3 regions of the Herbaspirillum sp. FG34 genome follow, and region 1 is predicted to be linked to each of the others. Evidence: predicted binding sites of a transcription regulator. Region 1 holds the regulator's gene; each other region holds the start of a gene.
The links. The regulator sigma-54, encoded in region 1, starts transcription at its own class of promoters, with help from an activator protein. The targets are predictions, from matches to a motif close to TGGCANGNAANCTGCTTT.
Positions count from the first base shown of each region.

Region 2: the regulator sigma-54 is predicted to act here: its motif matches at 7,967-7,984, upstream of atzF (allophanate hydrolase).
Region 3: the regulator sigma-54 is predicted to act here: its motif matches at 1,978-1,995, upstream of urtA (urea ABC transporter substrate-binding protein).

Region 1 covers NZ_JBMDJS010000017.1:75,856-85,913, forward strand. The annotation lists gene ACODSZ_RS18995 (KpsF/GutQ family sugar-phosphate isomerase) at 1-854, shown strand, start outside; gene ACODSZ_RS19000 (KdsC family phosphatase) at 854-1,408, shown strand; gene lptC (LPS export ABC transporter periplasmic protein LptC) at 1,405-2,013, shown strand; gene lptA (lipopolysaccharide transport periplasmic protein LptA) at 2,065-2,673, shown strand; gene lptB (LPS export ABC transporter ATP-binding protein) at 2,676-3,419, shown strand; gene ACODSZ_RS19020 (RNA polymerase factor sigma-54) at 3,519-5,009, shown strand; gene hpf (ribosome hibernation-promoting factor, HPF/YfiA family) at 5,163-5,525, shown strand; gene grxD (Grx4 family monothiol glutaredoxin) at 5,901-6,212, shown strand; gene ACODSZ_RS19035 (UbiX family flavin prenyltransferase) at 6,238-6,840, shown strand; gene ACODSZ_RS19040 (SDR family oxidoreductase) at 7,010-7,768, opposite strand; gene mdeB (alpha-ketoglutarate dehydrogenase) at 7,934-10,058, opposite strand, start outside.
Region 2 covers NZ_JBMDJS010000001.1:218,297-228,354, reverse strand. The annotation lists gene biuH (biuret amidohydrolase) at 1-92, opposite strand, end outside; gene ACODSZ_RS00995 (ABC transporter permease) at 117-1,037, opposite strand; gene ACODSZ_RS00990 (ABC transporter permease) at 1,030-2,178, opposite strand; gene ACODSZ_RS00985 (BMP family ABC transporter substrate-binding protein) at 2,200-3,297, opposite strand; gene ACODSZ_RS00980 (ABC transporter ATP-binding protein) at 3,356-4,213, opposite strand; gene ACODSZ_RS00975 (ABC transporter permease) at 4,210-5,055, opposite strand; gene ACODSZ_RS00970 (ABC transporter substrate-binding protein) at 5,063-6,076, opposite strand; gene atzF (allophanate hydrolase) at 6,099-7,928, opposite strand; gene ACODSZ_RS00960 (16S rRNA (uracil(1498)-N(3))-methyltransferase) at 8,195-8,920, opposite strand; gene tkt (transketolase) at 9,081-10,058, shown strand, end outside.
Region 3 covers NZ_JBMDJS010000025.1:17,761-27,818, forward strand. The annotation lists gene urtB (urea ABC transporter permease subunit UrtB) at 1-496, opposite strand, end outside; gene urtA (urea ABC transporter substrate-binding protein) at 671-1,924, opposite strand; gene ACODSZ_RS21735 (ferritin-like domain-containing protein) at 2,333-3,160, opposite strand; gene ACODSZ_RS21740 (sensor domain-containing diguanylate cyclase) at 3,320-5,041, opposite strand; gene ACODSZ_RS21745 (ABC transporter substrate-binding protein) at 5,053-6,342, opposite strand; gene ACODSZ_RS21750 (Bcr/CflA family multidrug efflux MFS transporter) at 6,802-8,025, shown strand; gene rarD (EamA family transporter RarD) at 8,049-8,945, shown strand; gene ettA (energy-dependent translational throttle protein EttA) at 8,986-10,058, shown strand, end outside.

The DNA.
Region 1 (10,058 bases):
TGCAATGCGAAGGCCGCGCCGTCGTCTCGGGGATCGGCAAATCCGGCCACATCGGCCGCAAGATGGCCGCCACGCTGGCCTCTACCGGTACCCCCGCGCTCTTCATGCACCCGGCCGAGGCCGCACATGGTGACCTGGGCATGGTGACGGCACGTGATGTCTTCATCGCCATTTCCAATTCCGGCGAAACGGCCGAGCTGCTGGCCATCGTTCCCATCATCAAGCGCATGGGCACGGTGATCATCGCCATGACCGGCAACGACGACTCCTCCCTGGCCAGGCTGGCCGCCGTGCACCTCAACGTCGGCGTGGCCAAGGAAGCCTGTACCCTCAACCTGGCCCCGACGGCCAGCACCACGGCTACCCTGGCCATGGGCGATGCGCTGGCGGTGTCGCTGCTGGACGCACGCGGTTTCGTCGAGGAGGATTTTGCCCGCTCCCACCCCGGTGGTGCGCTGGGCCGGCGCCTGCTGACCCACGTGCGCGACGTCATGCGCAGCGGCGAAGCGATTCCCGCCGTGCGTCCGGATGTGTCGCTCTCGGCCGCGCTGATGGAAATCACGCGCAAGGGCATGGCCATGACCGCCGTGGTCGATGAGCAATTCCGGCCCATCGGCGTGTTCACCGATGGCGACCTGCGCCGTCTGCTGGAGCGCGGTACGGACTTCACCAGATTCCGTATCGCCGATGTCATGCACGCCCATCCGCAGACCGTCCAGCAGGACCAACTGGCGGTGGACGCGGTGCAGCTCATGGAACAGTTCCGCATCAACCAGCTGCTGGTCACCGATGCGGACGGCGTGCTCACGGGCGCGCTGCACATCCACGACCTGACTCGCGCCAAGGTGATCTGATGAACGCGCCAGCCTTCGCCAGCACCCTGCCCGCTGCTGCACTCGCCAAGGCGGCCGCGATCCGCCTGATGATCTTCGACGTCGACGGGGTACTGACCGATGCCGGTCTGTACTACGGCGACGAGGGGGAAGTCTTCAAGCGCTTCAACGCCCTCGACGGCCACGGCATCAAGATGATGCAGCAGTACGGTACTGCCGCCGCCATCATCACCGCGCGCCAGTCTCCCTACGTGTTGCGCCGTGCGCGCGACCTGGGCATTGCCCATGTGTTCCAGGGCATCCATGACAAGCGCCAGGCCTTCGAGCAATTGCTGCAGCAAGTACAGCTCACCCCGCAGGAGTGCGGCTACCTGGGTGACGACATCATCGACCTGCCGGTGCTGACCCGCGTGGGTTTCAAGGCCTGCGTGGCCAACGGTCATCGTGAGGTGAAATCGCGCAGCGACTATGTCACGCAGGCCGCCGGCGGCCATGGCGCGGTGCGCGAGATCTGCGACCTGGTGCTGGCCGCACAAGGCAACTACGAGGCGGCGCTGGCGCCGTACCTGGCATGAGCGGGCGCAGCGGCGAACGCCAGGCCGAACGCATCCGCCTGGCGGTGATCCTGGTGATCCTGATCGCGGCGGCCCTGGGCAGCTTCTGGGTCATGCAGGTCATGCGCGCCTCCGGCGACCAGCAGCCGGCGCAGCGTCCGCGCGGCAAACCCGACTACTATCTGGAAAACTTCAGCTACGTGAAGATGGGTCCGACCGGCCTGCCGCGCTATGACGTTTCCGGCGTCAAGATGGTGCACTTCCCCAGCGATGACTCCTTCGAGATCACCAAGCCGGTGGTGCACAACCTGGACCAGAATCAGGCGCCCATGCAGCTCTATTCGGATACCGCACGGGTCACCGACGACCAGACCCAGATCCACATGTACGGCAATGCCAATGCAATCCGCGCGCCCTACAAGGGCCGCGAAGAAATGCACCTGGTCTCGCAATACCTGCTGCTGTTACCCGATGATGAAATCGTCAAGACCGACAAGCCGGTCGCCATGACCATGGGGACCACGCGCCTCAATGGGGTGGGCATGGTGGCCAACAATGCGACGCAGGTGGTGCAGCTGCTCGGCAATGTACGCGGCTATTACGAGCCCGCACCGAAGAAACGCTAAGCCGGTTCAGTCCGGCACAAGAACGCCAAGAATCGAACAGACAGGAAACCAATGAAACGCTCACTCTTACTGCCGATGCTGATGCTGGCTGCCGTGTGCGGTGTGGCCAACGCCGAGAAGGCGGACTCCACCAAGCCCACCAACATCGAGGCAGACCAGATGGTCTATGACGACGTGCGCCAGGTGAAGACCTTCACCGGCAACGTCGTGATGACACGTGGCACCCTGATCATCAAGGCCGGCCGCGTGGTATTGACGACCGATCAGTACGGTTATGAAAATGCGGTGCTGTATGCCGCGCCTGGTGCGCTGGCAACCTTCCGCCAGAAGCGTGACGGCGGCCCCAATCTGTGGATCGAAGGCCAGGCCGAGCGCATCGAGTATTCGGAGCAGACGGAAGTGTCCAAGCTGTTCCAGCGCGCCCACATCCAGCGCATGGACGGCGACCGCATCACCGATGAAGTCAACGGCGAATTCATTTCCTATGACAGCCGCGCCGAATTCTATTCGGTCAACAACACTGCCAGCGGCCAGAGCAAGCCGGGCGCGGGCCGCATCACGGCCGTGATCCAGCCCAAGAACCCGCCGCCGGCCACGGACGCCCAGCCCGCAGCACCGGCCCAGCCGGCAGCGCGTCGTCAGAACGGAAAGGACCAGTAAGGATGGTAGCCAGTTCGCTGGTCGTTCGCGGCCTGAAGAAAAGTTACGGCGCGCGCCAGGTGGTGCGCGATGTCTCGATGGAAGTGCGCAGCGGCGAAGTGGTCGGCCTGCTCGGCCCCAATGGTGCCGGCAAGACCACCTCGTTCTACATGATCGTGGGGCTGGTACCCTCCGATGGCGGCGAGATCGACCTGGATGGCGCGCCCATTTCGCGCATGCCCATTCACAAGCGCGCCACCATGGGCCTGTCCTACCTGCCGCAGGAAGCCTCGGTGTTTCGCAAGCTGACGGTGGAAGACAACATCCGCGCCGTGCTGGAGCTGCGCCAGGAAGACGGCAAGCCGCTCTCGCGCGATGAAATCGAGGGCCGCCTCAACAACCTGCTGCACGAACTTCAAATCGAAAAGCTGCGCGAAAGCCAGGCCCTGTCACTGTCGGGCGGTGAGCGCCGACGCGTCGAGATCGCTCGCGCGCTGGCCACCGATCCGCGCTTCGTGCTGCTCGATGAACCGTTTGCCGGTATCGACCCGATTGCGGTGATCGAGATCCAGCGTATCGTGCGCTTCCTCAAGGAGCGCGGCATCGGCGTGCTCATCACCGACCACAACGTGCGCGAGACGCTGGGCATCTGCGATCGCGCCTACATCATCAACCAGGGCACGGTGCTGGCCAGCGGCAATCCGGAAGAGATCATTGCCAACGAGTCGGTACGCCGCGTCTATCTGGGCGAGCACTTCCGCATGTAAGCAGCACAGTCGCCCTACGTATCGAGCATCACCGACACCCAGGCATCACGCAACGACAGGCACAGCAACCCGCGGGCCACGCCGCTTTCAGAAAGACAGATGAAACAGTCGCTCCAGTTACGTACCTCGCAGCACCTCGCATTGACGCCGCAACTGCAGCAGTCGATCAGGCTGCTGCAACTGTCGACGCTGGAACTGCACCAGGAACTGGAACAGATCCTCTCCGACAATCCCCTGCTGGAGCGTCTCGATGACGCTCTCGACAATTCGGTGCGTCTGCTGGCCGACGGTGCCGTCTCCAGTTCGCCTTCCAGTGGCGTGGCCGACACCCCTCATGAAAACAGCGGCGAAGCGACGCCCGCTGCCAGCGATGGCGATTCCAGCTTCGAGTACCAGGACAACAATCCGGACACCGGTGTCACCGGTGATGCCGACTGGAGCTTCGATGACGTCGCCCGCAGCGGCAAGTCACCCGATGACGACGATGCCCGCCCGCAGCTGGAAGCCCATGAACTGACCCTGCGCGAACACCTGCTGGAACAGATCCGCGTGACTGCGCGCACCCTGCGCGATCGTGCGCTGCTGGAACTGCTCACCGATGCGCTCGACGAGAGCGGCTATCTGGAAGAACCGCTGGAGGACATCCTCGCGCGCCTGCCTGAAGAGCTGGGTATCGACATGGAAGAGCTGTCGATTTCGCTCAAGCTGCTGCAGAGCCTGGACCCGGCCGGCGTGGGCGCGCGCAGTGCCGGCGAATGCCTGGCCTTGCAGATCCGCCGCCTGCCCAAGATCCCCTTTGTCACGCGCAAGCTGGCGCTGAGGATCGTTGAGGATTACCTGCCGCTGTTCGCCCAGCGCGACTTCAACAAGATCAAGAAGGCCCTCGATTGTGACGACGAAGACCTGCGTGAAGCCCAGGCCGTGATCCGCCAGTGCCGTCCGCATCCGGGTGCCGAATTCGCGCGTGACGCCTCGGACTACGTGGTGCCGGACGTGATTGTCAAGCAGACAAAGAACGGCTGGCAGGTCATGCTCAACCATGAGGTCATGCCCAAGCTGCGCGTCAATGCGATGTACGCCAGTGCCTTGAAGCAGGCCAAGGGCGAAGGTTCGCTGTCCTCGCAGTTGCAGGAAGCCAAGTGGCTCATCAAGAACATGCGGCAACGTTTCGATACGATTTTGCGCGTCGCGCAGGCTATTGTGGAACGTCAAAGAAACTTCTTTTCCCATGGTGCAGTGGCCATGCGCCCCCTTGTGCTGCGTGAAATTGCTGATACACTGGGTCTACACGAGAGCACCATCTCTCGCGTGACGACTCAGAAATACATGCTCACTCCGCATGGTATGTTTGAGTTGAAATACTTCTTCGGTAGCCACGTCGCGACTGAAACCGGAGGCGAAGCTTCCTCCACCGCGATACGGGCGCTGATCAAACAGTTGATAGGAGCCGAAAACCCGCAGACCCCATTATCCGATAGCAAGATTGCGGATATGCTGGCAGAACAAGGCATGGTGGTCGCGCGACGCACAGTCGCCAAATACCGCGAAGTGTTGAAGATTCCGCCAGTCAATCTCCGCAAGTCCCTCTGAGTTTTTCCTCAGTTTTTCTGCAGTACCGTTGCTGTGTTCAGGCAAGCATCCCGACTGATGCCCACGCCATCCGACACGAAGACCGTGCCCGTGGTACAGCTGCAGCAGGATCGATTGCACGAACCTCCAGTGACTTCACGATAGGAGTCTTGTATGAATCTGACCATCAGTGGACACCACCTCGAACTGACCCCCGCCATCCGGGAATACGTGCAAAGCAAGCTCTCGCGTATCAAGCGCCATTTCGACAACGTGATCGACGTCAGCGTGATCCTGAGCGTAGATAAACTCACAGAAAAGGAAAAGCGCCAAAAAGCGGAAATCAACGTCCACATCAAGGGGAAGGATCTACATGCGGAAAGCATCGCACACGACCTCTACGCTGCCATTGACACCCTGATCGACAAGCTCGATCGCCAGGTCATCAAGCACAAGGACAAGTTGCAGGAGCATCACTCCACTGCCAAGCGCCTGCCGGACGACACGCCCGAGGATGCGGTAGCCGGAGCGGCATAAGCCAGGACACCAACGGCAAGCCACCTCGCAGCCTGCAGGGCTGCTGAGAAAGCCAGCCGGATTTCACGAGGAAGGGGCGCGCAAGCGCCCTTTTTCATTGGGGCCACAGCATCTAGCGATGCCTGTGGAAAAAATATAAATCATTACGCCGGGCAACTTCCCGGCAAAACCGCAGTGAACATTGTTCATCGCTCTGCTTGAATGTCTTGCGCAGCACCCTCATCTGCTACCCAGAGCAAACTGCATACGGTATAAATCATTTCCTTGATGCAATTTCCCGCCGGCTCGGACGGACGAATGGCGTGCTGCCGATTTCAACGCGCCTGCCGGCTTTTCCCTATAATGTCGGGCAATCCCATTTTTAAAGGCACAGCCATGAGCGACGTCCAATCCTGGATCAAAGAAACCGTGACCCAAAACCCTGTGGTGCTGTTCATGAAGGGCACTGCACAGTTCCCGCAATGCGGCTTTTCCGGCAAGGCCATCCAGCTGCTCAAGGCCAGCGGCGCCGAGAACATCGTCACCGTCAACGTGCTGGAAAGCCCCGACGTGCGCCAGGGCATCAAGGAATACTCGAACTGGCCGACCATTCCCCAGCTGTACGTGAAGGGTGAATTCGTCGGTGGCTCCGACATCATGAGCGAGATGTACGCCTCGGGCGAGCTGCAGACCCTGATCAAGGGCTGAGTCTGCCCTGCCCTGTAGAGCGCGCATGAGTGCTTCTTCCAGTCAGCCCCGCCAGCGCCTGATCGTTGCGATCACCGGGGCCACCGGGGCCATCTATGGTGTCCGGCTGCTGGAACACCTGCGCAAGCATGGTCAGGTCGAGACGCATCTGATGGTCTCCGAAGCCGGCGTGCTCAATCTGCATCAGGAACTGGACATGCGGCGCAAGGATGTGGAAGCGCTGGCCGATGTGGTGCACAACGTGCGCGATGTCGGCGCGTGCATCGCCAGTGGCTCGTTCGCCTCTGCCGGCATGGTGGTGGCGCCCTGTTCGATGAAGACCCTGGCCGCCGTGGCGCATGGCCTCTCCGACAATCTCATCACCCGTGCAGCCGATGTGGTGCTCAAGGAACGCCGCCGACTGGTGCTGATGGTGCGCGAGACCCCGTTCAATCTGGCCCATCTGCGCAACATGACGTCGGTCACGGAAATGGGCGGCGTGATCTTCCCGCCCCTGCCCGGCTTCTACCAGCGCCCTGCGTCCATGGAAGAAATGGTGGATCACACGCTGGGGCGCGTGCTGGACATGTTCGGGATTTCCATGCAGTTGACGCCGGAGTGGCAGGGCATGAAGGGCAATCCGGGCTGACGCTCTTCGTGTCCCGCAACATCTCTTCCGACGCCGGATTGCAAATATCTCAGATTGGCGTGGGTCCTGCGCTGTTCATCGGCTAGAGGATCAAGCCTTTCACCGCTTCAGAAAAATGGCCGCAGCTCATCACTGCGGCCATTTCTTCATCTGGCAAAGGAAAGCCGGCTCAACCCCGCCCGATATAGGGCATCTTGGTCGCCATCACGGTCATGAACTGCACATTGGCCTCCAGCGGCAGGCTGTCCATGTAGAGGATGGCCCGGGCCACGTGTTCGGCATCCATGGTCGGCTCGACCTTGGTGGAGCCGTCGGCCTGCAGCGTCCCCTTCTTCATCAGGGTGGTCATGTCGGTGGAGGCATTGCCGATATCGATCTGGCCGCAGGCGATGTCATAGGCGCGGCCATCCAGCGAGGTGGCCTTGGTCAGACCCGTGATGGCGTGCTTGGTCGCGGTATAGGATGCCGAGAACGGACGCGGTGCATGCGCCGAAATCGAACCATTGTTGATGATGCGGCCACCGCGCGGCGACTGCTCCTTCATGATGCGGAAGGCTTCCTGGGTGCAGAGGAAAACCCCGGTCAGGTTGATGTCCACGGCCGCCTTCCACTGCTCCACGCTCAGTTCTTCCAGCGACACCGGCGGGGCGAAGATGCCGGCATTGTTGAACAGCATGTCCAGCCGCCCGAAGCGTTCGCGCGTCCTGGCGAAGAGCTGCTTCACCGACGCCGGATCAGTCACGTCGGCCGCCACCACCAGCGCATGGGCAGCGTGTTCAGCGGCCAGCCTGACCGTCTCTTCCAGCGCCTCCTGGCGACGTCCGGCCAGCGTCACGCCATAGCCTTCGCGCAGCAGCGCCAGGGTGATCTGCCGGCCGATGCCGGAACCTGCGCCGGTCACCAGCGCAATACGTTTGGGTGCAGCCATCGTGTGTACTCCTCACTCACGGTATGTCATGGACGATGCGCATCACGGCGCAATAAAAAACCGCCCGTGATGCACGGGCGGTTTTCACTATAGCAAACACGGGGTCGCGCCAGATGAGAGATTTTCAATCCGGCGGCCCGGCATTCATCTGTTGCCTCTCACGCTTCATACCGTGGAAGACAGGGGCTTGCCGGTATCGATACCCAAGGTCCGCGCCGCGTCTTCCAAGCGCGCACGATCCTCCCCCCACACTTCACACAAGGCCGTATACGCAATCCAGCGCGCATCGATCTCGAAGAAGTCACGCAGATTCACCCGCGTATCGCTGCGACCAAACCCGTCCGTACCCAAGGTCACATACGGCGCCGGCACGAACGCGCGGATGCTCTCGGGCAAGCTGCGGATGTAATCGCTCACCGCGATCACCGGCGCTGCGCTGCCTTGCAATTGCGCCGTTACATAGGGCTGGGCCGGGCTGGCCGACAGGCGCTGTGCACGTTGCGCCGCCACGCCATCACGTGCCAGCTCGGTATAGCTGGTCACGCTCCACACCTCGGCCTCGATCTGCCAGTGCTGCTGCAGCAGCGCCGCTGCGGCCACGGCCTCCTTGAGAATGGGGCCCGAGCCCAGCAAGCGCACCTGCGCACCCGCCTTGCTACCCAGGCAGTACAAACCGCGCAGGATCCCCTCCTGCACGCCGTCCGGCAGACTTGGCTGAGCCTCGTTCTCGTTGGTGACAGTGATGTAGTAGAACACGTCATCACCGCGTTCCATCATGCGGCGCATGCCCTCATCCAGGATCACCGCCAGCTCATACGCATAGGCCGGGTCGTACGAAACACAGTTGGGAATCGACGCTGCCGTCACCAGGCTGTTGCCATCCTGATGCTGCAGGCCCTCGCCGCCCAGTGTGGTGCGCCCCGAGGTAGCCCCGATCAGGAAGCCGCGCGCCCGCTGGTCTGCAGCGGCCCAGATCAGATCGCCGATGCGCTGGAAACCGAACATCGAGTAGTAGATGTAGAAGGGCAGCATCGGCGTGCCATGCACCGAGTAGGCAGTGGCCGCTGCGGTCCAGGAAGAAATCGCGCCGGCCTCGGTGATGCCCTCCTCCAGAATCTGTCCATCTTTCGCTTCGCGATAGTAGAGGATGGACCCGATATCCTCCGGCTCATACAACTGCCCTTGCGACGAATAGATGCCGACCTGACGGAACAGGTTGGCCATGCCGAAGGTGCGCGCCTCATCGGCCACGATGGGCACGACATACTGGCCGAAATCCTTGTCCTTCAACAGATTGCCGAGCTGACGCACCAGCGCCATGGTGGAGGACATCTCCTTGCCGTCGGCCTCCAGCGCGAACCGGGCGTGCGCCTCCAGCGGCGGCACCGAGCGCCCTGCCTGCCCGGCCTGGCGGCGCGGCAGATAGCCGCCGAGCGCGGCGCGACGGGCATGCAGGTGCTTCATCTCCGGACTGTCATCGGCCGGCTTGTAGAAGGCCAGCTCACGGCATTGATCATCAGTGAGCGGCAGCTTGAAGCGGTCGCGGAACTGCAGCAGGCTTTCTTCATCCAGCTTCTTCTGCTGGTGTGTGGTCATCTTGCCTTCGCCCGCCGCGCCCATGCCGTAGCCCTTCTTGGTCTGCGCCAGAATCACCGTGGGCTGGCCACGATGGCTGGCCGCCGCCTGGTAAGCCGAGAAGATCTTCTTCATGTCATGGCCACCGCGACGCAGGCGATTGATTTCCTCATCGGTGAGGGTGGCGCCGATGGCGCGCGTGCCCGGCGTCTGGCCGAAGAAATGCTGGCGATTGAAAGCACCATCATTGGCGGCGAAGGTCTGCAACTGCCCGTCCACCGTACGATTCAAGGCATCGACCAGTTCGCCGTCCCGGTCACGCGCAAACAACCCGTCCCAGTCCGAGCCCCACAAGAGCTTGATGACGTTCCAGCCGGCACCGGCGAACAGCGTCTCCAGTTCATCGACGATATGACCATTGCCGCGCACCGGCCCATCGAGCCGCTGCAGGTTGCAGTTGACCACGAAGATCAGATTGTCCAGCTTCTCGCGCGAGGCCAGCGAGAGCGCGGCCAGCGATTCGGGCTCGTCCATCTCGCCATCGCCGAAGACGCCCCACACCTTGCGCCCCTGGTCCTGCAACAGGCCGCGATGCTCCATGTAGCGCAAAAAGCGCGCCTGGTAGATGGCATTGATGGGGCCGATGCCCATGGAACCGGTCGGGAACTGCCAGAACTGCGGCATCAGCCAGGGATGCGGATAGGACGACAAACCC
Region 2 (10,058 bases), on a different contig from region 1:
ATGTCGATGACGATGAGCGCGGTATTGGCCGGGCTCAGGGCGCCGTCGTAGGGCCAGGGATAGGGTTCGGCCTGGATGTAGCGTTCGGACATGGTTTCTCCTTGGGGATCGTGGATTTATCGGGTCAGGCTCAACTCGCCCGGCGCGCTCGACAGTGTGCGGTCGGGACGGCAGGTGATGATCATGATCAAGAGCGTGAGCGCATAGGGGGCCGCGTTGAAGAGGTAATAGCCGGAGGTCACGCCCACCGCCTGCAAGGCCGGCCCCAGTGCACCGGCGGCGCCGAACAGCAGTGCGGCCAGCAGGCAGCGCCACGGTTGCCAGCGCGCGAAGATCACCAGGGCCACGGCCATCAAGCCCTGGCCGCTGGAGAGTCCCTCGTTCCAGCTGCCGGGGTAGTAGAGCGACAGGTAGGCCCCGCCGACGGCGGCCAGGAAGCCGCCTGCTGCGGTCGCGGCAATGCGCGTAGCGGTGAGCCGGTAACCGAGGGCACGGGCGGTCTCGGCATGATCGCCCACCAGCCGCAAGGCCAGTCCCCAGCGCGTGGCCGACAGGCCCCATTGCAGCACCAGGGCCAGGAGCACGCCGACGAAGAACAGCGCATTGATTTGCAAGGCGTGATGCAGGCGCGCATTGCTGCTCCAGGCACCGAGATCGATGGCCGGCAGCATCGGCGCCTGCGGCTGGATGAAAGGCTTGCCGAGGAAGAAGGCCAGGCCGGTACCCAGCAGCATCAGCGCGATGCCGAAGGCGATGTCGTTGACGCGCGGCAGCGAACATACCACGCCATGCAGCATGCCCAGCAACAGCCCCGCGCAGCCGGCCGCCAGCACGCCCAGCCAGGCCGAGCCGCTGTAGAAGGAGGCGGCGTAACCGGTCATGGCGCCGCAGACCAGGATGCCTTCCAGCCCCAGGTTCACGCGCCCGCCTTTTTCGGTCAGGCACTCGCCCAGGCTGACGAAGAGAAAGGGCGTACCGACCCGGATCGCACCGGCGAACAGCGCCAGCAGCAGGGTGGTGAGATCGATGTCATACATGGCCGGCCTCCGTGGCGGGAATGGCGTGCGCCTGTTGCTGCCAGCGCAGCTTGAGCGCCGACAGACGCCCGGTGATGGCTTCCCAGGCCAGCAGGTTGGAGAACAGCAGGCCCTGCAGCACCAGAGTGGTGGCGTCGGGCAGGTCCAGGCGCCGTTGCAGCAGGCTGCCGCTGGCCTCCACGCCACCGATGACGATGGCGCAGACGATGATGGCCAGCGGATTCTGGCGCGCCGCAAAGGCCACCAGGATGCCCGAGAACCCATAGCCGGCCAGCAGCGCACTGGTGGCGCTGCCCTGCACGGCGCTGACTTCGAACATGCCCGCCAGTCCCGCCGCTGCGCCCCCCAGGGCACACGCGGTGAGTATGAGCCGATTGACCGGCAGGCCGACCAGCCGCGCGGTGCGGATATTGCCGCCGACCACTCCCATGGCGAAGCCGGCCACGCTGTGGCGCAGGAAAATCCACGCCGCCAGACAGGCCAGTGCGCCCCAGGCCAGGCCCCAGTGCACGTCCAGTCCGGGCAGGGAGCCTACCAGATAAGCGTCCGGCAGGGGCAGGGTCGAGGGTTTGTTGAGACTGGCCGGGTCGCGCAGCGGGCCTTCCACCAGATGCTTGAAGATCGCCACGGCGAGATAGGAGAGCAGCAGGCTGGAGATGGTCTCGTTGACCCCGCGCCACTGGCGCAGCCCGCCGCACAGTGCAATCCACAGCCCACCGGCCAGCATCGCGGCCAGCGCCATGGCCACCAGCATCACCAGCGAAGGCAGGACCGGCAGCCACTGCGGCATCACCGCCGCTGCCAGCCCGCCCAGCGCCAGCGCGCCTTCCCCGCCGATGACGATGAGCCCGACGCGCGCCGGCAAGGCCACGCAGAGCGCCGTCAACAGCAGCGGGGCGGCGCGCTGCAAGGTGTTCTGCCAGGCGAACATCGTGCCGAATGCACCCTGGAAGATCAGCAGGCAGGCCTGGCCCGCCGGCTTGCCCTGCACCAGCAGGAACAGCACGAACAAAAGCAGCGTACCGGCCAGTGCGCACAGTGTGGGCAAGGCCGGTGCGGCACCATTGAGCAGGGCCGAACGCAGGCGCAGCAAGGGCGGGCTGGCGGCAGCGGCCACGCCGGGAGCGGGGAGGGAAGTCATGAGGCGATCCTGCAGCTTGGATCAGACCTGGCCGACCACACCGGCCACCAGGTAATTCATCTTCTCCAGCACGACGTCGGTCTGGACTTGCGTGGTGCCGGCCGGGATCACGGTATTGCCCTTGTTGTCCTTGATCGGGCCCTTGAAGATCTGGAACTTGCCGGCCAGCATCTGCGCCTTGATTTCGTCGGCCTTCTTCTTCGCTGCTGCGCTCACGGCAGCACCGTAGGGCGACATCCTGACGAAGTTGTCCTTCAGGCCGCCGCGCAGGAAATTGATCATCGGCTTGCCTTCCAGCGTGGCCTTGACGATCTCGGTATAGGGCGTGGCCCAGTTCCACTCGGCGCCGGTCAGGTAGCCCTTGGGGGCCAGCGCAGCCTGGCTGGCGTGATAGCCGGTGGTCATGACGCCGCGCTTTTCTGCGGTCTCCACGATCACCTTGGGGCCATCGACGTGGCAGGTGATGACATCGCAACCCTGGTCGATGAGGCTGTTGGCGGCTTCGGCTTCCTTGACCGGCAGCGACCAGTCCCCGGTGAAGATGACGTGGCAGGTAATGGACGGGTCGACCGACTGCGCCCCCAGAGTAAAGGCATTGATGTTGCGCAGTACCTGCGGAATCGGCTTGGCGGCGATGAAGGCCAGCTTCTTGCTCTTGCTCATGTGGCCGGCCACCACGCCCGAGAGGTATTCGCACTCCTCGATGTAGCCGAAGAAGCTGCCCACGTTCATGGGGTGCTTGCCGGCGGTCCACAGGCCGCCACAGTGGGCGATGCGCACCTTGGGATATTTCTCGGCGATCTTGAGCACGTGCGGATCGAAGTAGCCGAAGGAGGTGGCGAAGAGCAGGGTGGCGCCATCCTGCTGGATCATGGCTTCCATGGTCTTTTGCACGGCCACGGTCTCGGGCACTTTTTCTTCCTCGACCACCTTGATGCCGGGCATTTTCTTGATGATGGCCGCGGCCTGCGCATGCGACTGGTTGTAGCCGAAGTCATCGCGCGCGCCAACATAGATGAAGCCCACGGTCAAGGGACTGGCAGCCATCAGCTCCAGCGGGAAGGCAGCGCCCAGGGCGGCGGCTCCGGACAGTTTCAGAAAATCGCGGCGGTTTTTCATGTTGTTGCGCTCCAATGAGAACGTGGATGGTGGGGGTGGATCACTGATTCGGTACGACTCAGGACAGCGCCAGCGAACCCGGTGCCTGCATGCGCGCCGGCTTGCGCACTTCGCGCTGGAAGATTTCCATGGACAGCTTCTTGGCGGCGATGAAGCCCGGCTGCGACAGCGTTTCCACCGTGCGCGGCCGCGGGTCCTGGTAATGCAAGATGTCTGCCACCGCCGTCGGGCGCTTGGTCAGCAGCAGGATCTGGTCAGCCAGGTAGACCGCTTCCTCCAGGTCGTGCGATACCAGCACCATGGTGGTGCCGGTCTGCAGGAACACCTGTTGCAGCTTTTCACGGATGAAGAGGGTCATCTCGAAGTCCAGCGCCGAGAAGGGTTCATCCAGGAACAGCACCTCCGGCCCCGGCGCCAGGGCGCGCATGATGGAAGCGGTCTGCTGCTGGCCACCCGAGAGTTCGTAGGGATAGCGCATCAGGTCGAACTTCACGTCGAAGGACGCCACCAGTTCATCGACCCGATGCCTGATCTCGGCCTTGGACTTGCCTTCCAGCTTCAAGGGATAGGCGATGTTGTCGATGGTGCGCAGCCACGGGAACATGGCATCGCGATAGTTCTGGAACACGTAGCCGATCTTGGTCTGCGCCAGCGATTTGCCGTCAAACAGAATCTGTCCGGCGTCAATCGGAATCAGGCCGGCGATCATGTTGATGAGCGTGGACTTGCCGCAGCCATTGGGGCCGAAGATGGAAACGATCTGGTGCTTGGGGATATCCAGGTCGAAGTTTTCATACAGCGGCCAGCCGGCGAAGTGCTTGGTCAGGCCGCGAATGGTGATGTGGGTGCCTGGCGGCCCGGGAACGAAGGGCGTTTCCGGGGGCAGGTCGATTTTGGGGCTGATCACGACACTCATCTTCCGCTCCAGTGCACGATGCGTTTTTCAATGACGATGAAGACCACGTTCAGGGCATAGCCCAGCGCGCCCGCCGACAGAATGGCGGCGTACATCTCGCGTACGTTCAATACCTGCTGGGTATCGATGATGCGATGGCCCAGACCGTTCTCGGAACCGATGAACATCTCTGCCACGATCACGATCACCAGCGCCATCGAGACCGCGCTGCGCAGCCCCACGAAGCTGGCCTGCAGACTTTCCCAGATCAGCACGTCGCAAAAGATGCGCCAGCGCGAGGCCCCCATCACCTTGGCCGCCATCACCCGCTGCTTGCGCGCATTGAGCACGCCATAGGCACTGTTGAAGAGCACGATCAGGAAGGCGCCGAAGGCGGCGATGGCGACCTTGTTGATGTCGGACACCCCGAAGATCAGCAGGAACAGCGGGATCAGCGCCGAGGAGGGCGTGGAACGGAAGAAGTCGATCAGGAATTCCACGCTGCGATAGGCGCGCTCGTTGCTGCCCAGCAGGACGCCCATGGGCAGGCCCAGCACGGCGGCAATGGCAAAGGCTTCCAGCGTGCGGATCACGGTCACGCTGAAATCCAGCAGCAGCGGTCCCCCGGCCAGGCCCTTGAACATGGCCATGAGAGTGGCTTCCGGCGGCGGCAGCAGGATGGCCTTGATCCAGCCGGCCCGCACCACCAGGTCCCACACCACGAACAAGGCTACGGGACCGACCAGGGGCAGCAGACGGCCCAGCGCCGCGCGCTTGCGCGGCCGGGTCGCCGGCGGCGCCGTGGTCGAGGTAGCGGAAGGCTTGGGCGCCACGGTCACGGCAGGAGCGATGGTCTCGTTCATGATGCGCTCAACCCTTGTAGATCAGGTTGTCGACCACGATGCGTTGGGAGAACACGCCCTTCTCGACAAACAGGTCGTAGAACTTCTGGAAGTAGGCGATATCGCTGGGCTTGAATTCGTTGTAGAGCATGTAGGCCGCCAGCGGGACTTCATTGGTCAGCGAACCCTCGATGGCGGTATAGCCCTTCAGGTAGGCGCGCGCCTGGTCCGGTTGCTTGCGCACCAGCTCGATGCCGCGGGCATAGGCGGCGATGTACTTGCGCGTGAGTTCCGGATTCTTCTTGATGAATTCGGTGGTCAGCGCGGCGGCGCCACCATGCCAGGGCGCCATCGGATCACCGAGGATGTACTTGGCGATGACCCCTGCCTCCAGCACGCGGGTGGTGTTGTTCATGCGGCCCACGGTGCCGGTCGGTTCCAGCGTGTAGGCGGCATCGACCTGGCCGGCGGCCAGCGAAGCGACATGCTGGCCGATGGGCAGTTCGACTACGGTCGCGCCAGTGGCACCGGCGCGTTCGAGTACCGTCTTGGCCAGGGTGACGTTCTGGATGCCGGGGCCGGAGGCGACCTTCTTGCCCTTGAGTTCGGCGATCGATTTGACGGTGCTGTCCTTGGGCACCAGGAATTCATCGAGCACGTACTTGGCGTTGCTGGGATTGGTGGCGAAGATCTTGAATAGACCCGGCTGCGCGATCTCGCCGATGGCCAGGTTGCCGGCACCGGTACCATTGGCCGAGCCATCGGCGCGGCCGGCCAGCATGGCTTCCATCACTTGCTGGGCGCCGGCGAACTTGATCGCTTGCACTTCCAGTCCGGCCTGCTTGAAGTAACCCGCTTCCACTGCGGCATAGAAGGGCAGGCCGGCGGCCACCGGCCAGTAGCCGATGCGGATGGGGACGGTCTGCGCCCGCAGGATGGCCGGGGCGCCCGCGATGGCGGCGGTGGCGGCGACGGCACCGGCTTTGGCGATGAAGTCGCGGCGGGTGGTATCGTGGATTGCGGCGGGGGACTTCTTTTTCATGAGCAGCTCCGTGGTGAGGGTGTCAGTTCAAGGAATGGAGGTAGGGAACCCAGCCGCCGTGGTGGGTAATGTCGGTGGCGTCGGCAATGCCGGCCGGCTCGCAGATGAAGCCCTTGACGCTGCTGCCATCGGCCAGCTCCACCGTACCGATGCCCAGCGGCGCCGGGATGGCGGCGACGAAACCGCCGAACTGGCGCAGCGGCATTTCCCACACTTCCACCGCGATGGCGGCGCCGTCGCCTTCGGTGCGGGCCAGGCCCGGCTTGGGTGGCGTGGTACCCGCCAGGGCGTAGAGACGATAGTGGGCAGCGGTGCGGGTGACGGCCACGCGGCGCGCACCGGCTTCCAGCAATTGCCAGTTCAGCGGTTGGCCGGCCAGGTGGGCGCCCACCACGCAGACCTTGATGGTGCTTTCATTGAAGGGCAGCGGGGCGGCGGCAATCGTGTCGGCTTGCGCCGCACCGCCCAGTTGCTGCTGCAGGCGTGCGCCGGCTTCGGCCAGCAGATGATCGGCACCGGCCGGCCCGATCAGGGTCACCCCGGCGGGCAAGCCATCACGGCGCCACACGGCGGGGATGGCCAGGGCCGACATGTCCATCAAATTGACGAAGTTGGTGTAATGGCCCAACTGCGCATTGCGCACCACCGGATCGGCCTCGACTTCGGCGATGGTGGGGAAGGTGGTGGTGGTCGGCACCAGCATCAGGTCGCTGCCTTCGAGCAGGTTTTCGGCCTGGCGGCGCAGGTCGGCCAGGCGGTATTGAGCGTTGAAGCTGTCTACGGCGTCGTAGTCGTCGGCCTGGGCGGTGATCTGGCCTACCACCGGGTGGATGGCGTCCCGGTGCTCTTGGAAGAAGTCACCCAGGGCTGCACGGCGCTCGGCCACCCAGGGGCCCTGGTACAGCAGTTCTGCGGCGGCACTGAAGGGGGCGAACGGAATTTTCGCCAGGCTCACGCCGGGCAGGGCGGCGATCTGCGCCAGGCTGCGCTCCCAGGCTTCCTGGGCGAGGCTGTCGCCAAAGAATTCGCAGTGATCGGGGATGGCGATGCGATAACCCCGGCGCTTCACGCCCAGCATGGTGGGGCGGCGCGAATAGCCATCCTCGGCATCGAAGCCGGAAGCGCTGTGCAGTACGCGCCAGGCATCGGCCACGTCGTGGGCGAAGATGGAGATGCAATCCAGGGTGCGGCAGGCCGGCACCAGGCCGCGTGCGCTGATCAGGCCCTTGGTTGGCTTCAGGCCCACCAGATGATTGAAGGCGGCGGGGACGCGGCCCGAGCCTGCGGTGTCGGTGCCCAGCGAAAACATGACCTGCCCCAGGGCCACGGCCACCGCTGAACCCGAACTGGAGCCGCCGGAGACATATTCCGACTTGATGGCGTTGCGTACCGCGCCGTAGGGGGAGCGCACGCCGACCAGGCCGGTGGCGAACTGGTCCAGGTTGGTCTTGCCCACCAGCAGTGCTCCAGCGGCTTGCAGGCGTTGCACCACGGTGGCGCTTTCGCTGGCCAGCCGGCCGAATTCGGGACAGGCCCCGGTGGTGGACATCTCGGCCACGTCGATGTTGTCCTTCACGGCGAAGGGGATGCCGAACAGCGGCATGCTCTCAAGCACCGCTTCGCCCTTGATCTGCAACATCAGGTCCAGTGCTGCGGCTTGTTGTTTCAGTTGCTTGGACGGCACCCGGCTGATCCAGACTTCATCGCGCCCGCTGCTGTCGATACGCGCCAGCAGTTCGGCTACCACCTTGCCAGGCGTGCTGCGGCCTTCCCGGTAGGCCGCCAGGGTGGCGGCGATGGTGGTCGGGGCGGCCTCGGGGGCGGCTTGCTGCAGGGCGTGGGTAGTGGTCATGGTGGATATTCAAACTTGAATACAAGATTGAATATCTTTAAGCAGGAGGCGTGCCAGCTGGTCCGTCATGCGGCTGGAAAACGGCAAAAGGCTTCACCACGCGGGTTTGCGAGGTGAAGTGCTGGAAGGCAAGTTGCGCGAGGGTAAATGAAGAGTTTTGTCAGCGAGACAAAATGGGGAGGCGTGCGCCGAATTTGGACGTCCGTCGTGGTGGGCTGCACGGGAATCAGGCAGGCCACCGGGAATTTACCTGGATGAAGCTTTCTTCAAAGCTCCCCCCACACCGCATTCAAGGCCGCCAATGCCGCCAGCCCGGCGGTCTCGGTGCGCAGCACGCGGCTGCCCATGGACAGCATCAGCGCACCCTGGGCGCAGGCCAGGTCTTCCTCTTCCTCGCTGAAACCGCCTTCGGGGCCGACGATGACCGTCACGGCCTGCGGCGGATGATGGCGCGCCCAGCCCGACAGCGGCTCGGTGCCGCGCGGGGAGAGCAGGATACGGCGGTGCAGGTCGCTCTGGACGATCCAGCGCTTGAAGTCGGTCACCTCGCCCAGCTGTGGCAGACGATTGCGACCACATTGCTCGGCGGCAGCATGCACGATGCCTTGCCAGTGCGCCTGCTTCTTTTCGGCGCGTTCGCCCGACAGGCGCACCACGCAGCGCTGCGCGGCCAGCGGCTGGAGGGCGGTGGCGCCCAGTTCCACGGCTTTCTCGACGATCCAGTCCATCTTCGACCCTTCCGGCAGGGCCTGGGCCAAAGTCAGCGCATAGGGCAGTTCGGCTTCGCGCGGAGAAAAAGTCTTCACTTCGGCGTGGGCGCGCTTCTTCTCAATGGCGCTCAGACTGGCGGTGTACTCGCCGCCTTCGCCATTGAACAGGGTCACCGTATCGCCGGGTTGCAGGCGCAACACCTGGATGTGATGGGCAATCTGCTCGGGCAGGACCAGGGCCGAGCCAATGCCGAGGGGGTGCGGGAAGTAAAAGCGGGGCATGGGGCAGGGTCCTGGGCGAAGAAGATCAAAAAGACATGAAAAAAGTTGTCAGTCCGGTTACGGGCTGGTCCCGAATTTTAATCCCCCCGGCGCACTCTGGTAAAATACGGCCCCGCGCTGCACTTGGCCTTCCGGGGCGGCGCTTTGGCTACAAAACCCGATTGGTGCGCCTGACAGCGCCTCCCGCACAGCAAACTCAGACCTCGACATGATTTCCACTCTCCCCACCGACAAGATGGCCAACGCGATCCGCGCGCTGGCGATGGATGCAGTTCAAAAAGCCAATTCCGGACACCCGGGCATGCCGATGGGGATGGCCGAAATCGCAGTGGCCCTGTGGGCCAAGCACTATCGTCACAACCCGTCCAACCCGCAGTGGGCCAACCGTGACCGCTTCGTACTCTCCAACGGCCACGGCTCCATGCTGCAGTACGCGCTGCTGCACCTGACCGGCTACGACCTGTCGATGGAGGACATCAAGGCCTTCCGCCAGCTGCATTCCAAGACCGCCGGCCACCCGGAAGTGCACATCACCCCGGGCGTGGAAACCACCACCGGTCCGCTGGGCCAGGGCGTCACCAATGCGGTGGGCATGGCGCTGGCTGAAAAGCTGCTGGCCGCCGAATTCAACAAGCCCGGCCTGTCCGTGGTCGATCACTATACTTATGCTTTCGTCGGCGATGGTTGCCTGATGGAAGGCATCTCGCACGAAGCCTGCTCGCTGGCGGGCGTGCTGAACCTGTCCAAGCTGATCGTGCTGTATGACGACAACGGCATCTCCATCGATGGTCACGTCGAAGGCTGGTTCAAGGACGACACCCCGAAGCGCTTCGAAGCCTACGGCTGGAACGTCATCCCCGCTGTCGATGGCCACAACGTCGAAGCTGTCAGCGCGGCGATCCACCAGGCCAAGCTGGCCGACAAGCCGACCCTGATCTGCTGCCGCACCGTCATCGGCAAGGGTTCGCCCAACCTGGCCGGCACCGACAAGGTGCACGGCGCCGCCCTGGGTGACAAGGAAATCGCCGCCGTGCGCGAAGCGCTGGGCTGGACCTCCGCACCCTTCGAGATTCCCGCTGACGTCTACGCCGCCTGGGATGCCAAGGCCACCGGCGCCGACTTCGAAGCCAGCTGGAAG
Region 3 (10,058 bases), on a different contig from region 1:
CGTCCTTGATCTGCGCATCGTTTTCCTTGGCCAGCGCCTTGAGGATCAGCGGCATCTGGGCCGGATCGGCATTCCTGAGCAGATCATTGGCAGCGGCCAGGCGCTCATCGCGTTGCGGCGAGAGCAGCTTCAGTCCCGAGAGCGCACCCTCGACGGCACCGCGCAGGCGGTTGTTGACGGTGATGCCTTCGGCGTCATCGGGTGCGGGGCCGCTCTTGTCGGTGGCCGGGTTGAAGGCCTGGCCGGCATCATCGACGATGAGGATGTCACCGGCAGGCGTGACATAGAGCGCGTCGCTGTTCAAGGCGTTGAGAATCTTGAGCGCGTCGTCGTTGGCCAGCGCGGCAATCTGGTTGACGGCGTCGATGCGCGCGTCGGGGTCGTCTCCGCCAAGGGGCTTGAGCAGAGCCGGATCGATGGCTGCGAACGCCCCGAGGGCGTGCACGCAAAGCCAGGTCGCGAGCAGCCCGCGTAGGAACTGGATGGCTGGTTTCATGGTCGGTGTGCGCCTCGAAGCGCGGGCCGGGCTGCTGCGGCCGGGGCGAGTCGTCGGGCGGTTTTCTTGTGGAGGGAAATGCGTGGGGCGGACGGAGCGCCTTGGATACGCCGCGCAAGCTGCGTATCGAAGGCGCTCCGAAGAACGCCATCAACTACTGCAACAACCGCAAGCTTAGTTCTTCTGCTTGCTCTCGTTGCCCGGGATATACGGGCTCCACGGTTGCGCGCGGATGGTGGTCTTGGTCTTGTAGACCACGTTGAACTGACCATCGGCCTTGATTTCGCCGATCATCACCGGCTTGTGCAGGTGGTGGTTGGTCTTGTCCATTTCCAGCGTGTAGCCCGACGGTGCCTTGTAGGTCTGGCCCGCCATGGCCGCGATCACCTTGTCGGTGTCGGTGGACTTGGCCTTTTCCACGGCCTGCGCCCACATGTGGATGCCGACGTAGGTGGCTTCCATCGGGTCGTTGGTCACGACGGTGTCGGCATTGGGCAGGTTCTTGGCCTTGGCGTAGGCCTTCCACTTCTTGATGAAGGCGGCGTTGACCGGATTCTTCACCGATTCGAAGTAGTTCCAGGCGGCCAGGTGGCCCACCAGCGGCTTGGTATCGACACCGCGCAATTCTTCTTCACCCACCGAGAAGGCCACCACCGGCACATCGGTCGCCTTCAGGCCGGCGTTGCCCAGTTCCTTGTAGAAGGGCACGTTGGAGTCACCGTTGATGGTCGAGATCACGGCCGTCTTGCCACCGGCGGAGAACTTCTTGATGTTGGCCACGATGGTCTGGTAGTCGGAGTGGCCGAACGGGGTGTAGACCTCGTCGATGTCGGAGTCCTTCACGCCCTTGCTGTGCAGGAAGGCGCGCAGGATCTTGTTGGTGGTGCGCGGATAGACGTAGTCGGTACCCAGCAGCACGAAGCGCTTGGCGCCGCCGCCTTCCTTGGACATCAGGTATTCCACGGCAGGAATGGCTTGCTGGTTGGGGGCAGCACCGGTATAGAAGACGTTCTTCTCCAGTTCTTCACCTTCGTACTGCACCGGGTAGAACAGCAGGCTGTTCAGTTCCTTGAAGACCGGCAGCACCGACTTGCGCGACACCGAGGTCCAGCAACCGAAGACCACCGAGACCTTGTCCTGGGAGATCAGCTGACGCGCCTTTTCGGCGAACAGCGGCCAGTTCGAGGCGGGGTCGACCACCACCGGTTCCAGCTTCTTGCCCATCACCCCGCCGGCGGCGTTGATTTCATCGATGGTCATCAGGGCCACGTCTTTCAGGGACGTCTCGGAGATGGCCATGGTGCCCGACAGCGAATGCAGGATGCCGACCTTGATGGTGTCGGCAGCAAAGGCCGACGGCAGCCAGGAGGATGCGGCCAGTGCGAATGCACCCAGAGCGGTGGCTTTCAGTACGGTACGACGTGACATGTGGTGCTCCCTCGAGAAAAGTTTTGGAAGAATTTTTTCACTGCCCAGTCGCTTTAGCAGATTGTGTGCCAATGCCCGGTCAAGGGCCTGCGGTCTGCATCAAAGCGGGGCGGGGAGCGGCGGGAGGAGGGAATAATGTTGTCAGGCACGCCAGGATTGCGCACCAAAGCCGAGCGTCATTGTCGACAGTCGTATGGTGCTGCGGCAACACTCACCAGCCTGGCGCTCCAGCATGCGCGATCTTGGTGCGTCGGTGAAAGCGCCAGTGGGCGCGGGTTTGCGCCAGGCGAAGCAATTTCCTGAGATATGAGGCAGATTGTTCACAATAGTGAGCACATCGTGAACGATACTTTGAGCGCAGAGCGCCAGGCCGCGTGTTCCATTGCGGTGCCTGGCGCTGCCGGGGCATCAGCGCAGCAGCACGTGCTGCATGAATTGCCGCAGGGGGAATTCGATCATGTTCTGCAAGGCCACCGGCAGTTCCAGTGGACGCATGATCATCTTGATGGTGGTGTCGGGTTTGAGATTGACGCGCACGGTGCGACTCATGCGCGAGGCCAGTTCCTTCACGCGCGCCGGGTCGGCCGCCAGTTCCGGCTTGTGCACCAGGACCACATGGCGGATGGCGCAGTCGGCGTCTTCGCTCTTGAGTTCCAGGGTGCGGCGGCTCAGGGTGCCGAAGACACGCGAGCGGCCGATGTTTTCCTGGCGGCGGTAGCGACGGAAGTACTGGTAGAAGTGCTTGTAATGATTGACCTCGTCATTGGCGATGAGGCCGGCCAGGTGCTTGAGGACCGGCTCGTCGGTAGCGCGCGCCAGGGCGCGGTAATAGGTGGAGGTGCCGGTCTCTACCACGCAGCGCGCGGCCAGTTCCTGGGCGCGCGTGGGTTCGAGCAGCTCCACCTTGCAGTACTGCGAGTATTCATCGAGGAAGCCCTGGTAGGCGCGCGGCCAGTCGAATTCCGGCCAGACATGCTCGACATAGGCGCGCAGGGCCGCGCCATGCTGCAGCTCTTCCTGTTCCCAGTGCTCGCGCAGCCAGGTCTCGACTTCGGCATCGCCCTGGTAGTACTCCACCAGGTTGTGGGTATAGAGATCGGAACCGCTTTCGACGAAGGAGGCGCAGGCCACCAGGTAGAACAGGTCTTCGTTCTGCCGCACCCGCTCTTTGTCGATGCGGGTCAGGTCGATGTCATCGATGGTCCAGTGTTTTTTTTCTTGGCGACTCGGGTTCATCTGCTATACCTCTCTTCTCGAAGTGGTGGTGGGCATAGCGATATGATGCGGCGCGATGACATTGGTTCAGGGCCGCCCAAGACGTCTTGACACAACTTTGCAAAGCGTCCGGCGACGTCAGCATTTCGTCAGGGAGAATGGTCAGCGGGGCCGTGGAAATCACAGGTTCCGGGTAGCATCGCTGCCCAGCACCACACGATTGCGGCCCTGGTATTTGGCGTGATACAGCGCCTGGTCGGCGATGCGCAGCAGCTCTTCGGCGCTGGTCTGCTCATCCGGTTGCAGGGAGGCCACGCCGATGCTGGCCGTGATGTAGCCGAACGGAGAATCCGCATGCGGCAGCTTGAGCGCGAAGATGGCCTGGCAGATGTGCTCGGCCTGCTGCAGGGCATGCGCAGTGTCGCTCTCGGCGATGATGACGCTGAACTCCTCGCCGCCGTAGCGTGCGACCAGGTCGGTAGCGCGGCGCGAACTCTTCTGCAGCACACGCGCCACGATGCGCAGGCATTCGTCACCGGCCAGATGGCCGTAGCGGTCGTTGTACTTCTTGAAGTAATCCACGTCCAGCATCAGCAGCGCCAGCGCATGTCCCGAGCGCACCGAGCGCCGCAGTTCCTGGTCCATGACCTCGTCGAAGCGGCGCCGGTTGGCCACACCGGTGAGTCCGTCGGTGGCCGACAACGCTTCCAGCTTGCGGTTGGCGCGTTCCAGTTCGCGCGTGCGGTGGGCCACCTGCTCTTCCAGCACCTGCTTGCTCTGCTGCAGCTTGCCGGCCATCTCGTTGAACTTGCGCGAGAGCACGGCGATCTCGTCGCCGCCGGCCTGTTCCACCCGTACCGTGGTGTCGCCGCTGCCGGCTTCCTTCATGGCGCCCACCAGCCGCTGCAGGGGGACGCTGATGCTGCGCGCGATCAGCGCCGAGAGCAGCAGCGAGGCCCCGAAGCACAGCAGGCCGATGGCGATGATCTTGTCGCGCACCGAGCGCGTATCGGCGTTGAGCTTGTCACTGGGCGTGGCGCTGACCACCCACCATGAGGTGTGCGGCAACTGGGCAATGGCCGCATAGTAGGGGGTCTTGTCGGCGCGGGTATAGGCGATGAAGTCGCTGGTACGGCGTTGTCCGAGGCTGGCCGTGATGCCTGCCAGCAGGGCCGGATCGGCGCTGCTCAAGCTGGTATCCCGGCCCTGCACCACCACCGTGCCATCGCTGGCATCGACGATGAAGAGGCTGGAGTCGTAGCCCAGGTCGACGCCCTCGAAGATGCTGAAGAAGTAGCTCGGCCGCACGCCCACGAACAGAATGCCGGCGCTGCGGTTGTTGCCCGTGAAGCGGATCTCGCGCAGCATGGCCACGCTCTTCTGTCCATGGCCGCCGTTGTAGAGCGTCCACCAGGCGCGTCCGCCCAGGTCGGGAGCCAGCTCGGCCACGCGCCCGATATTGCTGGCCAGGGGCGCAAAGATCTGCGGATCGATGACCTGGCGCTTGCGATCAAGCAGGTACTTCTGGTTCACGTCGGGCAAGGACCCGAAGGTATCCAGCAGTACGCGCGCCACCGCGCTGCGGGCCGCCGCGCTGGCGGCTTCGTCCTGGCCATAGTAGTCGGCCAGCAGGCGCTGCAACCTGTCGGACAGGACCAGTTCCTCGCTGGTGTCTTCGATCTTTTCCATGCGCAGCATCAGGTTCTGCGAGATCTGCTTGACCACCTGGACCGAGTAGGTCCGCACCTTGTCCTGGGTGGCGCGGGTGGTTTCGCGATAGGCCAGCAGGCCCGAGATCACCAGCGGCACCAGCGAGACCAGGATAAAGGAATTGATGAGCCGGTAGCGGATTTCGATCTTGCGCAGGAAACCCAGCCAGAAGAAGTCGAGCCGTCTTTTCATGGAGAGCCCTCTTACCTGGCCGACAGGCGCGCCTGCTCGGTGATGGAATTCTGCAGGATGCGCGCTGCCCGCGCCGGTGTCTGGCTGCCCGACAGCACACCCTGCAGAAGCGGATGCAGCACCTCGATGGTATTGACCGGCAGCATGGAGTAGTACAGCCCCGGCGCATTGTCGGTGGCGGCATCGCGCTTCATCTCGTCGACCAGCGCAAACAGCGCGGGGTCTCCCCGTACATCGGAGGGGATCACGCGAAACGGCGGAATGTTCTGCCGTTTGCTCTGCCAGATCGGCATGCCCGGCCCATACAGGAAATCCAGGAACTGCGCCGCTGCCTGGCGGTGCCGCGCACTGCCGTGCTGGCCCACGGCGAAGCCGGTTTCGCTGCCCAGCACCGGCCTGAGCGGCTGGCCCCGGTCGTTCCACGGCGGCACGAAGACGCCCACGTGCATGCCGCGTCCGTTCATCAGTGTCCCGGCGGCCCACGTGCCCTGGAAGGTCATCGCGGCGCGCCCCTCGGCGAACTGGCGCAAGGTACTGTCATAGCCGGCGCGCAGGCAGTCGGCCTGCACCATTTTCCGCTCCACCAGCGTGCGCAGGCGAGTGAAGATGGCGACCCCGTCGGGATTGTCCAGCTGCAGAGTGCCATTGGCGATGCGCGTGCGCCAGTCGGGCACTCTGGCCGCGATCAGGTTGGCAAAGCCGTAGCTGAAGGGGCCATTGCCCAGCATGTTGGGAAAGCCGCCCGACAGCGCCAGCGGTACCAGACCCGCCTTGCGCAGCGCTGCACCGGCGGCCAGGAAGGAGTCGAAGTCGGTGGGCGGCGTGGCGATGCCGGCACGCGCGAACATGTCGCGGTTGTAGTAGATCAACGTGGTGGCCAGGCCGGAGGGAATGCCGTAGCGACGTCCACCCGGCGAGGTCCACTCGCGCTGCAGGATTTCCAGCATGTTGCCCCAGGCCCGGGTATCACCGATGTCGGCCAGCAGGCCCTGGTCGGCCAGGGTGGCCGTATAGGGGCTGGCATTGACCGAGAAGATGTCGGGCAGGCTGTCGGTGGCTGCGCGCGGCTTGAGGTTTTCCTCGACGGAATTGCCGATCATGAACTGCAGGTTGATCCTTACCTCGGGATGGACAAGCGTGAAGGCATCGACCACCCGGTGCATTTCTTCGGACCAGTCGGGGGCCCACACCAGTGCCGTCAGGACCACCGGCTCGGCGCTGGTGCTTGCGGCACGCGCGCTTGCTGCGCCTGCGCTGTCGTCACCGCGTTCGCAAGCGGCCAGCAGGAGGCTTGCGACCACCCCCGCGATGAATATCCTGAGCCCGCGCATGGCGCGCCCGGTCATGCCTGAGAGTGCGCAGCTGGAGTGGCAATCCGGATCAGGCACGCCTGTTACTGATGGCGTATATCGGCCACGCATCGATTTCCCCTGCGGCTAAGCTTTTTGTTTTACAGCAATGCGCATGGTGCTGCGTTGCGCCTACCTGCCGCTCTCTTTGCACGATCCTGGCATATGAGAACAATGGCAAGAAGTTTGCCAGTTTTTACAGTTTCCTGCACGAACCGCGTGCGCTTTTATTGTCTTTGCTCAGCTTTTGCCACGGCGCAAGTGCGCCCGGCTTGATGTGCCGCCTGAACGAAAATGAACAGGCCCTTATAATGGGCCCCTCGCGCCCTAAGGGGCGATCGCGGTTCACTTTGCTTCAACCTGTCGGCATCTTCCTCTCTGCTGAGGATGCGGCTGTCTCACCGATTCCACATGCACAACAAAGATACTTCGCTCTCCATGGGCAAATTTCCCCCATGGCTGGCCGTCCTGGCAGCCTTGACCGCGCTGGGCGCGCTGGCCATCGACATGTACCTGCCCAGCTTCACGGCCATCGCCAAGGATCTGGGCGTGGGCACCAACCTGGTCCAGCTGACGCTGGCCTCGTTCCTGGTCGGCCTGGCCGTGGGGCAGATGTTCTATGGTCCGTTGTCGGACCGCTTCGGTCGCAAGCCGCCCTTGTTCTTCGGTATCGCCCTGTACTTTGTTTGCTCGTTGCTGTGCATTTTTGTACAGAGCATCGAGACCCTGATCGTGTTGCGATTGTTCCAGGGCCTGGGTGGTAGCGCCGGCATGGTGATCCCGCGCGCCATGGTGCGTGATCGCATGGGGGCCGAGGGCTCGGCCAAGGCGTTCTCGATGCTGATGCTGGTATTCGGGCTGGCCCCGATCCTGGCTCCCTTCATCGGCGGTCTGATGCTGGTCTTCGCCAGCTGGCGCGGCATCTTCGTGGTGCTGACCATCTTCGGTCTGCTGTGCATGCTGGGCACCCGCAAGTACCTCACCGAGACGGTGGACGTTTCCCGTGCCGAACCCTTGCACCTGGGTCGTACGTTGCGCCAGTATCGGGACCTGCTGCGGCATCGCCAGTTCATGTCCTTCGTGCTGTGTGGCGGCCTGGTGCAGGCGGGGATGTTCGCCTACATCGCCGGTGGTCCGTTCGTGGTGATCGAGCTGCACGGCATCCAGCCGCAGTATTTTGGTTTCGTGTTTGCCTCCAACGCCGTCGGGCTGATCGCCGCCTCGCAGATCAATGCGCGCCTGGTGGTCAAGCGCTCGGCCGAGCGCGTGCTGGGCCGTGTGTTGTGGGTGCCGGCGGGCCTGTCGCTGGTGGTGGTGCTGGCCGTGGCCGCTGGACTGGAAAGCCTGCCCCTGCTGCTGTTCGGCTTCTTCGGATATCTGACGGCCTATGGCTTCACCGGCCCGAATGCAACTGCCATCGCCTTGAAGCATCAGGGCCGCCAGGCCGGTACGGCTGCCGCGCTGATGGGTACCCTGCAGTTCGGCATGGGCGTGCTCTCCGGCGTGGTAATGAGCCTGTGGCATGACGGTACGGCCTTGCCGCTGGTGTCGGTGATGGCCTTCTGCGGCGTGAGCGCATTCCTGCTGTATCACTTCGTGGCCAAGCATGAGCCGGTGACAGCGGCGCAGCATTGAATTTCAGGAAGCGCTGACCCCTCATGCTCTACGCCGTCTCCGCCTCCATCCTGTGGGGCTTGTTCCCGCTCTACTTCAAGTTGCTCAAGGAAATTCCTTCCTTCGACATCGTGGTCCATCGCCTCTTCTGGTCTTGCGTGTTCCTGGTGGCGGTGCTGGCCTGGCGGCGCCAGTGGGGCTGGGTCGCCGAGGTCCGTCAGCGGCCCATGGTGGTGGCCGGCTTCCTGCTCTCGGCCCTGCTGCTCACCGGCAACTGGACACTCTACGTCTGGGCCGTCAATGCCGGGCGCATCGTCGATACCAGCCTGGGTTACTTCATGAGTCCGCTCGTGAGCGTCTTCATGGGCTACCTGATCCTGAAGGAACGCATGCGTCCCCTGCAATGGCTGGCGGTGTTCCTTGCACTCGGTGCAGTGATCTGGCTGACCATCGCCAATGGCAGCCTGCCGTGGATTTCGCTCTTGATCGCGCTGACCTTCGCCTTCTATGGCCTCTTGCGCAAGACCGCGCACCTGGGTGCCCTTGAAGGCCTGTCGCTGGAAACCTTGCTGATGCTGCCGCTGGTGCTGGTCATCCTGGGTCTCGATACCCTGCGCGACAGCAACGCCTTCACCCATGCTTCCACTTCGGCCCGGATCCTGCTGGCCTTGTCCGGCCCCATCACGGCGGTGCCGCTGCTGCTCTTTGCCCATGGCGCGCGTCGCATCCCCTTGTCGATGCTGGGCCTGATGCAATACATTTCGCCCACCATCCAGCTGCTGGGTGGCGTGCTGATCTACGGCGAACCCTTTGCCGGGGCACGCGCCATCGGCTTTTGCGTGATCTGGGTGGCGCTCGCGGTATACTCCGCCGAAGGCTTGTGGCGCTACCTGCGCACCCGCGCGCAAAGCTCGGCAGAGCCCAGCGCCGGCGGCGCCTGATCGCCGTCTTACCGTTTCCCTCTCACTGGCAACTCATACCATGGCCCAATACGTCTTTACCATGAACCGCGTCGGCAAGATCGTGCCGCCGAAGCGGCAGATCCTCAAGGACATCTCGCTGTCCTTCTTCCCCGGCGCCAAGATCGGCGTGCTCGGCTTGAACGGCTCGGGCAAGTCCACCCTGCTCAAGATCATGGCCGGCATCGACAAGGAAATCGAGGGTGAAGCCATCCCGATGCCCAACCTCAACATCGGCTACCTGCCCCAGGAACCGCAGCTCGATCCCGAGAAGACCGTGCGCCAGGAAGTCGAAAGCGCCCTGGGTGAAGTCTTCGAAGCCCAGGCCAAGCTGGACGCGGTCTACGCCGCCTATGCGGAAGAAGACGCCGACTTCGACGCCCTCGCCACCGAGCAGGCCCGCCTGGAAGCCATCATCGCCGCCGCTGACGGCAACAGCCTCAACCAGCAGCTGGAAATGGCCGCCGACGCGCTGCGCCTGCCGCCCTGGGACGCCAAGATCGGCGTGCTCTCCGGCGGCGAAAAGCGCCGCGTGGCGCTGTGCAAGCTGCTGCTCTCCAAGCCCGACATGCTGCTGCTGGACGAACCGACCAACCACCTGGACGCCGAATCGGTGGACTGGCTGGAGCAGTTCCTGCAACGCTTCCCCGGCACCGTGGTGGCCATCACCCACGATCGCTACTTCCTCGACAATGCCGCCGAATGGATCCTGGAACTGGACCGTGGCCACGGCATCCCCTGGAAGGGCAACTACAGCTCCTGGCTGGAACAGAAGGAAGCCCGCCTGAAGCAGGAAGAGGCCAGCGAATCGGCCCGCCAGAAGACCATCGCCAAGGAACTGGAATGGGTGCGCCAGAACCCCAAGGGCCGCCAGGCCAAGAGCAAGGCGCGTCTGGCCCGCTTCAACGAGCTCTCCGAATACGAATACCAGAAGCGCAACGAGACCCAGGAAATCTTCATTCCCGTGGCCGAGCGCCTGGGCAATGAAGTCATCGAATTCAAGAACGTCAGCAAGGGCTATGGTGACCGCCTGCTGATCGACAACCTGAACTTCAAGATCCCGGCCGGCGCCATCGTCGGCATCATCGGCCCCAA